Regions from separate parts of the Shewanella sp. SP1S1-7 genome, predicted to be linked through region 1. Evidence: predicted binding sites of a transcription regulator. Region 1 holds the regulator's gene; each other region holds the start of a gene.
What was found. The regulator sigma-54, encoded in region 1, starts transcription at its own class of promoters, with help from an activator protein. The targets are predictions, from matches to a motif close to GTTGGCACGNNNNTNGNNT.
Positions count from the first base shown of each region.

Region 2: flgB (flagellar basal body rod protein FlgB) is a predicted target of sigma-54. The motif match lies at 2,522-2,540, and genes of this name have one in related genera.
Region 3: Q4Q49_RS06795 (flagellar hook-length control protein FliK) is a predicted target of sigma-54. The motif match lies at 2,053-2,071, and genes of this name have one in related genera.

Region 1 is NZ_JAUOEU010000010.1:125,995-130,211, forward strand. It holds gene lptC (LPS export ABC transporter periplasmic protein LptC) at 1-61, shown strand, start outside; gene lptA (lipopolysaccharide transport periplasmic protein LptA) at 48-602, shown strand; gene lptB (LPS export ABC transporter ATP-binding protein) at 599-1,330, shown strand; gene Q4Q49_RS10515 (RNA polymerase factor sigma-54) at 1,438-2,916, shown strand; gene hpf (ribosome hibernation promoting factor) at 2,945-3,232, shown strand; gene ptsN (PTS IIA-like nitrogen regulatory protein PtsN) at 3,235-3,678, shown strand; gene rapZ (RNase adapter RapZ) at 3,675-4,217, shown strand, end outside.
Region 2 is NZ_JAUOEU010000006.1:46,534-50,750, forward strand. It holds gene flgE (flagellar hook protein FlgE) at 1-789, opposite strand, end outside; gene flgD (flagellar hook assembly protein FlgD) at 871-1,641, opposite strand; gene flgC (flagellar basal body rod protein FlgC) at 1,666-2,082, opposite strand; gene flgB (flagellar basal body rod protein FlgB) at 2,085-2,489, opposite strand; gene Q4Q49_RS06930 (protein-glutamate O-methyltransferase CheR) at 2,633-3,472, opposite strand; gene Q4Q49_RS06935 (chemotaxis protein CheV) at 3,572-4,217, opposite strand, start outside.
Region 3 is NZ_JAUOEU010000006.1:20,725-24,941, reverse strand. It holds gene fliH (flagellar assembly protein FliH) at 1-122, shown strand, start outside; gene fliI (flagellar protein export ATPase FliI) at 91-1,428, shown strand; gene fliJ (flagellar export protein FliJ) at 1,458-1,904, shown strand; gene Q4Q49_RS06795 (flagellar hook-length control protein FliK) at 2,164-4,217, shown strand, end outside.

The DNA.
Region 1 (4,217 bases):
CCTCAACGCGCAAGAAGTGAAATTGACCAGTCAGGTAGTAGGAACATATGAAGCAAAATAACGTATTACTTGCCAGCCTAATGCTAATAATGAGCATGAGCGCCTTTGCTAAAGTCGACGACCTAAAGCAGGAAGTTAAAATCAAAGCAGTGAGCCAAACGGCAGATATCAAGAACAACCAGATCATCTTCTTTGGTCCGGTGGAAGTTACCCAAGGCTCGATAAAAATCCAAGCAAATGAACTGCGTGCATTTTCTGCCGAAGGTGAAAATAGCAAAATTTTAGTGGCCACTGGTAACCCAGCAACTTACAGCCAAGTGTTAGACGATGGCCGTCCAGCCTCGGCGAGCGCGAAAGAAATTCGTTACGATATGGCAAGCCGTACCCTGACACTGAAAGGCCAAGCTTCGTTAGATCAAGCAGGTAGCCAAGTGACGGGTAATGTGATCCGCTATAACATCATCCAGCAAAAATTGATTGCAGAAAGCACTGGTAATGGTGACGATCGCGTGATCACTATTATTCAGCCTGAAAGCTATCAAGATGATGCCAAACCAGACGCGCCAGCGGATAGACCTGTGAAAAAGCAGGACTCTAAATGACCCAAATCACCCTAAGAGCACAAAATCTGGCAAAGAGTTATAAGAGTCGCCAAGTGGTTAAAGACGTCAGTCTGACGGTCAAAACCGGTCAAGTCGTTGGCCTACTCGGCCCGAACGGCGCGGGTAAAACTACCACCTTTTACATGGTCGTCGGTCTGGTTAAAAGCGATAAAGGCCACATCTTTATCGACGATGATGATTTAACCGCAGATCCTATGCACCTGCGCGCCCGCAAAGGCATAGGTTACTTGCCGCAGGAAGCCAGTATCTTCCGTAAGCTGACCGTCCATGACAACATCATGGCCGTACTGCAAACGCGCAAAGAATTGAAGAAAGAGCAAAGGGAAGAACAACTCGAGCATCTGCTCGAAGAATTCCACATCACCCACATCCGTGACAGCCAAGGCATGTCATTGTCGGGGGGCGAACGTCGCCGTGTCGAAATTGCACGGGCGTTAGCAGCAAATCCTAAGTTCATTTTGCTCGATGAACCCTTTGCTGGTGTCGATCCGATTTCGGTTATCGACATTAAAAAGATTATCGAACAGCTCAAAAGTCGTGGCCTTGGCGTGTTGATCACAGACCACAATGTCCGTGAGACATTAGATGTGTGTGAACATGCCTATATCGTGAGTCACGGAAACTTGATTGCCGAAGGAACACCCGCAGAGATCTTAGACAATCAGCAAGTTAGGGCTGTGTACTTAGGTGAACAATTCAGGCTATAGTTAATCAAGCGGAGCCAATGCAGGCAATTTATGCCACCATTGGACTCCACTCAAGATGATAACAAGCGACCTCATCCAACAATAATAACGTAGGGATCAGCGGTAACATGAAAGCGTCACTCCAGCTCAAACTGGGTCAACAGTTAACCATGACGCCACAATTACAACAGGCCATCCGTCTGTTGCAACTGTCGTCATTAGAACTGCAGCAAGAGATCCAGCAAGCCTTAGATTCTAATCCCCTTCTCGAGCTGGAAGAGGATCAATTCGACGCCACTAAAGACCCTGTAAACCAAACGCTATCCGATACGGATTTCAGTGAATCTAGCACCCTACCGCCAGAAAAAGACAGCTCCACCATAGACACGGCAGAGTCCTTAACCAAAGAATCCATGCCCGACGAACTCCCCATGGACACCACCTGGGATGAAGTGTTCACCGCCTCTCCCAATTCTGGCCCCGGCGGCAGTCGTGAAGACGATATGCCCTTCCAAGGTGAGACCAGTGAAGGCTTGTATGAACACTTAGAATGGCAAAAAAACCTCACACCGTTTTCTGAAACCGATTTAGCCATTGCCACCGCCATTATTGATGCCATCGACGATCAAGGCTATCTCACCCAAAGCACTGACGAAATCCTCGAAGCCATGGGCAATTCTGAGGTTGAGCTCGACGAAGTCGAAGCCGTACTAAAGCGCATTCAACATTTTGATCCCATTGGTGTTGCCGCCCGCGATTTAAGCGAGTGCCTGTTGATCCAACTGTCGCATTTCGCCGCTGACACGCCCAACCTAGAAAACGCCCGCATGCTGATCAAAGATCATTTAGATCTGATCGCAGCCCGCGATTTTAGATTGTTGATGCGTAAGACTAAATTAAAAGAGGATGAGTTAAGAGACGGCATAGCGCTTATCCAAACCCTCAATCCTCGCCCAGGTTTATTGATTACGCCCAACGATGACGAATACGTCATCCCAGATGTGTCAGTGTCGAAGAAAAATGGCCGCTGGGTGGTTGAGCTGAATCCTGACTGCATGCCAAAAATCAATGTAAACCAACATTATGCCTCGATGGCGCGCAGCACTAAAAGCCAAGCCGATAGCCAATTTATTCGTGGTCATCTGCAAGAGGCTAAATGGTTTATCAAGAGTTTAGAGAGCCGTAATGATACCCTGTTGAAGGTGGCGAACTGTATCGTCCAATATCAGCAAGGTTTCTTTGAATACGGTGAAGAAGCCATGAAACCTATGGTGCTGAACGATATTGCCGAAGCGGTAGAAATGCATGAGTCGACCATCTCAAGGGTGACGACACAGAAATACATGCATACCCCTAAGGGACTTTTTGAACTAAAATACTTCTTCTCTAGCCACGTCGGAACTGACGATGGTGGGGAGTGCTCATCCACAGCAATCAGAGCCTTCATTAAGAAACTGGTTGCAGCGGAAAACCAGAAAAAACCATTAAGCGACAGTAAGATGGCACAGCTTCTGGCAGAACAAGGGATCAACGTAGCCCGCAGAACCATTGCGAAGTACCGAGAGGCTATGCTCATTCCGCCTTCTAATCAGCGTAAAAGTTTATAACCTACAGTGGATATCGGAGGACGTTTCTATGCAAATAAACCTGAGTGGACACCATGTCGAAATTACCGAATCGTTACGCGCATATGTAGAAGAAAAGTTTTCAAAACTTGAACGCCATTTCGAACAGATCAATAATGTGCACGTTGTGCTCAATGTCGAGAAAATGCAACAGATTGCCGAAGCGAGAATAAATCTTATCGGTGGTGAAGTTTTTGCTACTTCAGAGCATGCTGACATGTATGCCGCTATAGACGCCCTGATTGACAAGCTTGATCGTCAGGTTATTAAACACAAAGAGAAGTTAACAAAACACTAATAATGGAACTTTGTACCATACTGCGGCCGGAGTGCACTACCTGCGCCACTCCGGGCAGCAAGAAAAAGGTACTGGAACTCATCAGCGACTTAGTCGCTGCCCAGTACCCGACCCTCTCATCTCAAGAGATATTCGAAAGCCTAGTGGCGCGCGAAAAGATGGGGAGCACAGGTATAGGTAACGGCATCGCCATTCCACATGGTCGACTAGCCGATATAGATCAGCCCATTGCCATACTCATTAAGTGTGAAGAGCCGATAGCATTCGATGCTATCGATAAGCAACCTGTTGATATTTTATTTGCACTACTGGTGCCTGCAGACCAATGTCAGCAGCACTTAAGTACCTTGTCTTGCATGGCCGAAAAGCTGAGCGACAAGCAAATATTAAAGCAATTACGCAAGACGCATGATGAAACGGAACTCTATCAGGTAATCACTGGATGAAACTGGTCATAGTGTCGGGCCGCTCAGGCTCAGGCAAATCTGTCGCCCTAAGGGTACTCGAAGATCTCGGCTATTATTGTGTCGATAACCTTCCCTTGCCCTTAATCGGCACTTTGCTTGAGCAACTCAAAGGCAGTAACGATCTCGTCGCCATCAGTGTCGACGTGCGTAACATGCCTGAGCAGGACAAGGTCTTAGTGAAGCAACTGGCGAGCCTGCCTCCTGATACTGAGTTAACCAGCTTCTTCCTCAATTCCAGCGATAAAATTCTGCTCAAGCGTTACAGCGAGACCCGCCGTTTGCACCCTTTGTCGAAGAGCCAAGTCTCTTTGCAAGAAGCGATAAAACTGGAAGGGAAGCTGCTCGAGCCTATGTCAAAACTGGTCGATCATTACATAGATACGTCGAACCTGAATATCTATGATTTAAGCGACCAAGTCAGACAAATTCTGCTCGGCAGCGTCGATAAAGAGTTAGTGATCAACTTCGAGTCCTTTGGCTTTAAGCACGGTATGCCAACCGAAGCCGACTTTATGTTC
Region 2 (4,217 bases), on a different contig from region 1:
AGTTGTTTGCGCTGTACCGGTTGAGTCAGGGTTACCATCGCCCGTAGTATCCGTTTGATAAGTACCAGCAGCACCAGCTAGATCGACTTGTTTACCATCAATAGCGTAATAAGCCACCCAATTGCTCTCTCCATTATAAGAGGCATCATTAGGCTTAACAAAATAGGTTGTCATGATATGTGGCTCACCGAGTGAGTCATACATAGTCATTGAGGTAACGTTATTGTATGTCTTAGGGTCTAGAGGATCGAATGCAGCAGGGTCAAGGGTACTTTCCTTAGCATTTAGATTCATTTGTAAACTGACATTTTCAGTTTTTACTGGGCTACCTGCAGTATCAGGGATCTGCACTGGTTTCGCTGTAGTCAAACTTACCGATGTCGAATTACCATCTTTATCCACAGGAAATGTCTGCAAAAAATTACCAGCAGAATCAACCATGTAGTTATTTGAATCGACTTTAAATGCCCCTGCTCGAGTAAATGAATGGTCAAGACTGCCTATTTCAGAAGCAGTGACAAAAAAACCACCACCTTTAATTGCCATATCGAGTGAATTACTTGTCAACTGTAAGCTGCCTTGATGGAATTGCTGGGCGACTTGACTCGTTGCAACACCACCACCGACAGCAGTTTTAGAATTTGAAAAGATAGAATTAGCGTAAACATCCGCAAATTCAGCACGCGACTCTTTAAAGCCAATGGTATTCGCATTCGCAATGTTGTTCGCCGTGGTGTTTAAATCTTTCTGTGCGGCAGAAATGCCACTCAATGCAATGTTAAACGACATAATTCACCTCTACTTTTGACTCTATTCAATTGCGGACAACTAACGCCCAATTCGGATTCTAAAAAATTATCTTGTATAAATTTAAGTTTCAGACACAGCTAACACATCGGTTAACTTGATCCCCATACCGCCTCTCAAGTTGAGAATGGCGCCAGTACTGGCCGTACCAAGAGAGACACTGGTCACATGGGCATAAGTTGAAACAGGCAGTTCTTGGGATTTTCCATCCACTAACCCACTCGCCTTAATCGTATAGTTGCCTGCGGTCACAGGTTTTCCATCTTTATCTAAACCATCCCAGTTCACATCGACGTTACCACCGTCACTGCCATCGACTTTAAAGGTGGTCACAACTTGGCCCTTCTCATCTTCAACACGCACAGTAATCTCTGGAATTTTATTAGGGGTACTGACCACACCTTTCATCGTTGGGCTTTCAGCTGAAATATTGCCAGTATCAGTTGGGATCAACACCTTGCGACCAACGAGTCCCGATGCCTGCAGTGCTTGGCTCGACGTCATAACACTGTTTAAGTTAACGATTTCATCATTTAACTTACTAATACCATCAACTGTCGAAAATGATGCCATCTGCGCAATCATTTGGTCGTTGTCGACGGGCTTAAAAGGGTCCTGCATCGATAACTGTTGGCTTAATAACGAGAAAAAGTCATCTTGAGTTAACTGTTGGCTTTTCGCTTCCGGTACTATCGAATCTTTTGGCAGACGTATGCCATCAAGAAACGGATTACCCGTTGAACTGGTTGATGAGTTGGTCGTCACAGCATTTGACTGACTCTTATTTTGAGCCGTCTGCGTCGATGCTTGGTTAATTTGATTAATGAGGCTCACAGCTTACCTCCTAAGTAACACATGTTATTTACCCATCCCAAGTGTTTGTTGCAGCATAGACTTAGCTGCTTCAGCGACTTGAACATTCATTTGATATGAGCGCGAAGCAGAAATCATATCTGCCATTTCTTCCATGACATTAACATTCGGTTTATAAATAAAACCGTCCGCATCCGCCATCGGATGATCGGGCGAGTATTCTTTTAGTAGTGGTTTATCACTTTCAACAATGCCTTTTACCGCCACACCTTGAGAGGCTTGTTGCTGACTTTGCGCTTTGGCCATTTCAGCTTCGAAAATAGGATGACGGGAACGATAGGTCTTATCTACGCTACTCGAGACGGAATCAGCGTTAGCTATGTTACTCGCAGTGGTGTTCAACCTGACCGATTGAGCCGACATTCCCGAGCCTGCAACATCAAATATGCTAAATAAACTCATGATTAATCCCCTCTCAGCGCTTTCTTCATACCACTAAACTTACTGTCTAAAAAACCTAATGACATTTGATATTCAAGAGCATTTTGCATGAATGCCGATTGTTCCTGTTGGATATCAACGGTATTGCCATCACCGGTATCGGGTTGATTTGGCACGCGGAACTTAACAAATTGCCCCGTCAACTCAGCAAGTCCAAAATGCTTGTCTGTCTCTTGCATTTCAAGACTATTACGCTGCTGTTGTTGGCCACGAGCGGCCTGCATTGCCGCAGAAAAATCAACATCGCGGGCTTTATAATGTGGCGTATCGGCGTTAGCGATATTGCTCGAAATGACTTCAGCTCGCTGCGCTCTAATACCGAGAGTGTACTGATGCACACCCAGTGCATTATCAAAATTGATCGCCATAAAATTGCCTCCTCGTGTTACTCACGGAAACAAAGCAATTCATGTGCCAACATCAGGAGACAATGAAAATAACAATTAGGATAAGCAAGTGATGGGTAAAAAATTACCGACAAATGTCGGTAATTTTCTTTAAAGCTGTAGACTTAAGTCTTTTTCTGGTAATAAATCCCTGGGTTACAACGGACCATATCAAACTCGTCCGTTAAACCAGCTATAGATTCGGAAGCACCAAGAAATAGAATGCCTTTTGGATTAAGAGCGGCAGCGAATTGCCGCAAAATTTTTGCCTTTGCCTCAGGCGCAAAATAAATCAGCACATTGCGGCAAAAAATAATGTCGAACTTACCAAGTAAGCTATAACTTTCAAGCAGATTATGTGCTCTAAAGTTCACTAAACGCTTAACATTATCCTTTAACTTCATATTGCCTGAAGGCAAAGCATCAAAAAACTGACGCTTACGCTCTTCGGATAAACCGCGTGCTAATGCCAAGCTATCGTACTCAGCATTTTTGCAGCGTTCTAACATGGAAGGCGATAAATCCGTAGCTTGAATCGAAGCACTACCAGCAAGCGCACCAGGCTTCTTTTGTTGATACTCAAGAATCGTCATCGCCAGTGAATAGGGTTCTTGCCCAGACGAACACGCGGCCGACCAAATCTTAAGTGGACGACCTAAACGACTATACTCAGGTAACAAAACGTTATGCAATAACTCAAATGGATAACGATCACGGAACCACAGGGTTTCATTGGTCGTCATAGCATCAATCACTTCTGCCCGAAGCGCGCGTTCCGTTGGCTTCATCGAATGCTTAACCACATCGGATAAGGATGGCAGGTTATATTTCCCCATTAAAGGAGCAAGACGACTGCGCACCAGATATTGCTTATTTTCACCCAGTACGATGCCGCTGTGTTGCTCTAAGAACAACCTAAATTGATTATATTCAGCCTCAGCGAGTGATTTATTTGGCACATTCACATCCTAAATCCTATTGCAAGCACCAAAATCAGTGCGAAACCATCATGTTACAAAGTCGAGATTATAGCGTAAAGCATATATAGGTACTAACTACTGAACTTACAAACTTAAGTGCTTATTCACTGCAGCAGCCAGTTCGTCGGGATTAAACTTAGCGATAAAGTCATTGGCCCCCACTTTTTGAACCATTGCCTGATTGAATACTCCACTTAACGACGTATGCAGTACCACTTTAATATGCTTGAGCTTAGGATCATCTCGGATCTCCGCGGTCAGGGTATAACCATCCATCTCAGGCATCTCAATGTCTGAGATAATAAGAGGGATTTCATCGGCAACATTGTCCATTTCTTTGGCGATTTCTTTGAGCTTATCTAATGCTTCTCGGCCATCTTTTGCGGTATCAATTTGTAAGTTCAATGACTCGAGTGAACGAATAATCTGCTTACGCGCCACGGCAGAATCATCGATAACCATAATATGATAATGCTGGGTTCTGTCGAGGGTCAGCTTTTCATTGGCTTCTTCACTGATGGCAGTTTTAACCGGTGAAATCTCATCTAAGATTTTTTCAACGTCGAGAATTTCAACCAATTCACCTTCAATCTCAGTTACAGCCGTCAGATAAGAATAACGACCCGCACCTTGAGGAGGAGGCATAATCGCTTCCCAATTCATGTTGATAATCCGCTCAACCGAACTGACTAAGAAGCCTTGAACGCTGCGGTTATATTCAGAAATAATG
Region 3 (4,217 bases), on a different contig from region 1:
CTGTCGATACGGTTAACCAAGACACTGAGGACATGCAATCTACCTCAAACACAGGTGAGCACTTAGATACCCAATCGGATGCCGGAACAGATGCAAAATCGCCAACACCAACTGCTGAATAGGCTGAATCACCATCAGGAAAAAGTGCCGCCATTTCGAGCTGTGGCCAGTGGTCAACTCGTGCGTGTTGTTGGCTTAACCTTAGAGGCGAGCGGTTGCCGTGCGCCAGTGGGCAGCTTATGTTCCATCGAAACCATGGCGGGCGAGTTAATTGCAGAAGTCGTCGGCTTTGATGGCGAACTCCTGTATTTAATGCCTATCGAAGAATTACGTGGAGTATTACCCGGTGCCCGGGTGGTGCCTTTAGGGGAACAAACTGGACTCAATGTCGGCTTGTCCCTGTTAGGACGCGTGCTCGATGGCAACGGTGTGCCTTTAGATGGTTTAGGTGCGTTGCAGACAGATCAACAAGCGCCAAGACATAGCGCTGCCATTAATCCATTATCTCGCCGTGCTATTACCGAGCCGCTGGACGTCGGTGTGCGCGCCATTAATGCCATGCTGACAGTGGGCAAAGGCCAACGTATGGGCTTGTTTGCTGGCTCAGGTGTGGGTAAGAGTGTGCTCTTAGGTATGATGACCCGCGGCACCACTGCCGACATTATTGTGGTTGGGCTGGTGGGCGAGCGTGGTCGTGAAGTAAAAGAGTTTATTGAAGAGATTCTTGGTGAAAAAGGTCGAGCGCGCTCTGTTGTTGTTGCCGCGCCTGCAGATACCTCGCCGCTGATGCGCCTGCGCGCCTGTGAAACCTCGACTCGTATTGCCGAATATTTCCGCGATTTAGGCTATAACGTCTTGTTATTAATGGATAGTTTAACGCGCTACGCCCAAGCGCAGCGTGAAATTGCTTTGGCTGTGGGTGAGCCGCCTGCCACCAAAGGCTATCCGCCTTCAGTGTTTGCCAAGCTGCCGCGTTTAGTTGAGCGCGCCGGCAACGGTGGCCCTGGGCAAGGTTCAATTACGGCATTTTATACTGTGTTGACGGAAGGAGACGATCAACAGGATCCCATTGCCGATGCATCGCGGGCGATCCTCGATGGTCACATAGTCTTGTCACGTTCGCTTGCGGACTCTGGGCATTATCCCGCCATTGATATTGAAGCCTCTATTAGCCGGGTAGCACCTATGGTGATCTCCAATGAACACTTGGAAGCGATGCGCCGCGTGAAACAAACCTATTCCTTGTATCAGCAAAATCGTGATTTGATTTCCATTGGCGCTTATGCCCAAGGCAGCGATCCTCGAATCGATAATGCGATACGATTACAGCCGGCGATGAATGCTTTTTTACGCCAAACCATGCGTGATGCATTCAGTTTTGCCGATAGCCAAGTCATGCTCGGGCAACTTGCCGCACAGTGCAAATAATGGCGTCATCGAATTAATCGAGGTCTAGTATGGCTAACGCCGATCCCTTGTTGTTAGTGTTAAAGCTCGCCAATGATGCCGAAGAACAAGCGGCATTATTGTTAAAGTCGGCGCAATTAGAGTGTCAAAAACGGCTGAATCAACTCAGTGCGCTGAATAATTATCGCTTAGAATACATGAAGCAAATGCAATCCCAGCAAGGCCAAGCCATTAGTGCCAGTCACTATCACCAGTTTCATCGCTTTATTCGTCAGATTGATGACGCTATTACTCAGCAAAATCGCGTTGTAGCCGACGGTGAAAAACAAAAAGAATATCGACAACAGCATTGGTTGGAAAAACAAAAAAAACGTAAGGCTGTGGAATTACTCTTAGCGAGTAAAGAGAAGAAGCGCCAAGTTGTTGAACAAAAACGGGAGCAGAAAATGACCGATGAATTTGCTTCTCAGCAGTTTTATCGCCGTCATCAGCGTTAGTGTAATGGTGCGTTAAATGATCGGTATCTTTGCCATTCACTAACCTCTATGAGTTCAGTTTTCTGTTGCCGCTTATGGTGCAGAACATTTGTTCGACTTTTTTCCCTGAGTTTTATTCTTTTCAATATGCCGCAGTAAAAACTGAAGTTTTGGCATCTTATTTGCTTTGATTTAGTCCATGACCCTGCAACCGCAGTGTTTAATTGACGTTTCTACCTAGCCATTTTCTTTTTCTGCTGGGTGATGTTTGGGAGCACTTATGCAACAAATGACCAATATCCTGTTGAGTAAAACAGGCAACTCTGCGGCCAATTCCGCTAAGACATCTTCCCAAGAGTCTAATAATGAAGACTTTTCATCTACACTTGCGTCTGTCTCCGCTAGCTCATTTTCTATTTCCGCGCCTAAAAAGGCTGTCGCGAATACTGACGATAAAGTGCAGATCGCCTCTACTGATAAAGTAAAAGATAAAGACATATCAACGGATGACGCTGACGTTAATCTTATCTTCGCCCAGATCAGTATGGCAAATGACATGAAGAAAACGGCATCAGAGGGAGAGAGTTTGCCGTTTGGCTCTTCCCAAGAGGACAATAATGAGTCTGGTGATACTTTGTTGGAAAGCGATGCTCTCAGTACCGTTGAGTTGACGGGTATACAAGCATCAATGAAAGCGATGAACACTGAGCTTCCAGTTGTCGACATCTCAGGCTCAGCGCAAGGTAAGGCTGATATTTTAACGTCAAGTGAAGTTAACCTGGCAACTGAGAAAAGTAATAGCAAGTCCTCAAATGGCGAGCTATCGGGCTTACAAAAGATGTTAGATACTGACATTTCATTTTCCTCAGAACTCAAAAAGTTAACTGACCAGTTTCAACTAAATACTGCGTCATCAGATGAGACTGATAGCACTAATAATGTGTCTACGGATAAAGTATCAGTAGAGGTATTACCCAAAGAAAGATTGTTAGCGACTAAAATATCAGTAGAGGCATTGCCAATTGAAAATATACGGGCTGACAAAGACGCAGCCGACGAATTATCTGTTGAAGCAATACAGGGGAAGAAAGTTTTACTTGATGAGGCGGTAGAGGCATTAAAATCACAGTCGTCTATGGATAAAAGCCTTGAATCACATTCCGCCTCTCTCAAGGCACAAGTCATTTCGCCGAACAGTAAAATATCTGAAAGTTTAGACTTATCAGAGCTTGAAAATGCAGCAGAAACAGCACCATCAAAAATTTTAGAAAGCGTGATATTGAAAGACGCTGATGTGACTGAACTTAAAGACGATAAATCATTTTCAACTGATAAATATGCGAATCAAGTTGCGAGTGTAAACGCTGAACTGCAGGGAGCAAGGTTGGATCTTAATTCTGAGGCACTGCGAACTTCTGACGACGTAGATGAATCAATGTTGAAGTTTAGCCCTGCGAGTCAAACTTTGCGGTCTGAAACCCTAGCGCCATCGACTACTAAGAATGAAATGTCTGCAACATCTTTAATCGCTGATGAAATAGTTGATACATTGGACTTGGCAAGCTCCAAGCTGATTGATACTTCTAGCACGGACGAGGTCGATGCTGATACTGTTTCTGTAGAGAGTAATAAACCAACAGTTCGCAATGTTGAGATTACGATACCCCAGCAAGTAAGCCGAAATGCTAATGTCGATATTGCGGTTAGCAAAGTAGAAGTTCAGCCTATAGTTACAACACTGGATACACAGAATATCTTAGGTAACGCAGTTGATCCGAAGGATAGCGCAATGACTGATACCGAGATCAATGTTGATGTTTCAAAAGTAGCAATGGATGCGGGTACTTTGCTAAAGGATGCGAAGTACAGTGTGACACTCGATGCTCAAAGAGACGCTAAGCCATTCATTATGGGGGATGAAGACAAGGTATCAACGACTGACATTAAGTCATTTTCTGCTTTAGCTCAGTCATCGACGCCACTACAAGTCAATCGTCAGGAAACGATGCAAGTTCAGTTGTCATTACGCCAAGGTGTCGAACAACAAAACCAAATGCAAGAGATGATCCAACGGTTTTCACCTGTGATGAAGCAACAGTTGATCACTATGGTGAGTCAAGGTATTCAACATGCTGAAATTAGGCTCGATCCCCCTGAGCTTGGACATATGCTGGTAAAAATTCAAGTGCATGGCGATCAGACCCAAGTACAGTTCCATGTCACTCAGACACAGACGCGTGATTTAGTTGAACAAGCTATGCCAAGATTACGCGAGTTACTGCAGGAGCAAGGGATGCAATTAGCGGATAGCCATGTGTCTCAAGGTGGCCAAGG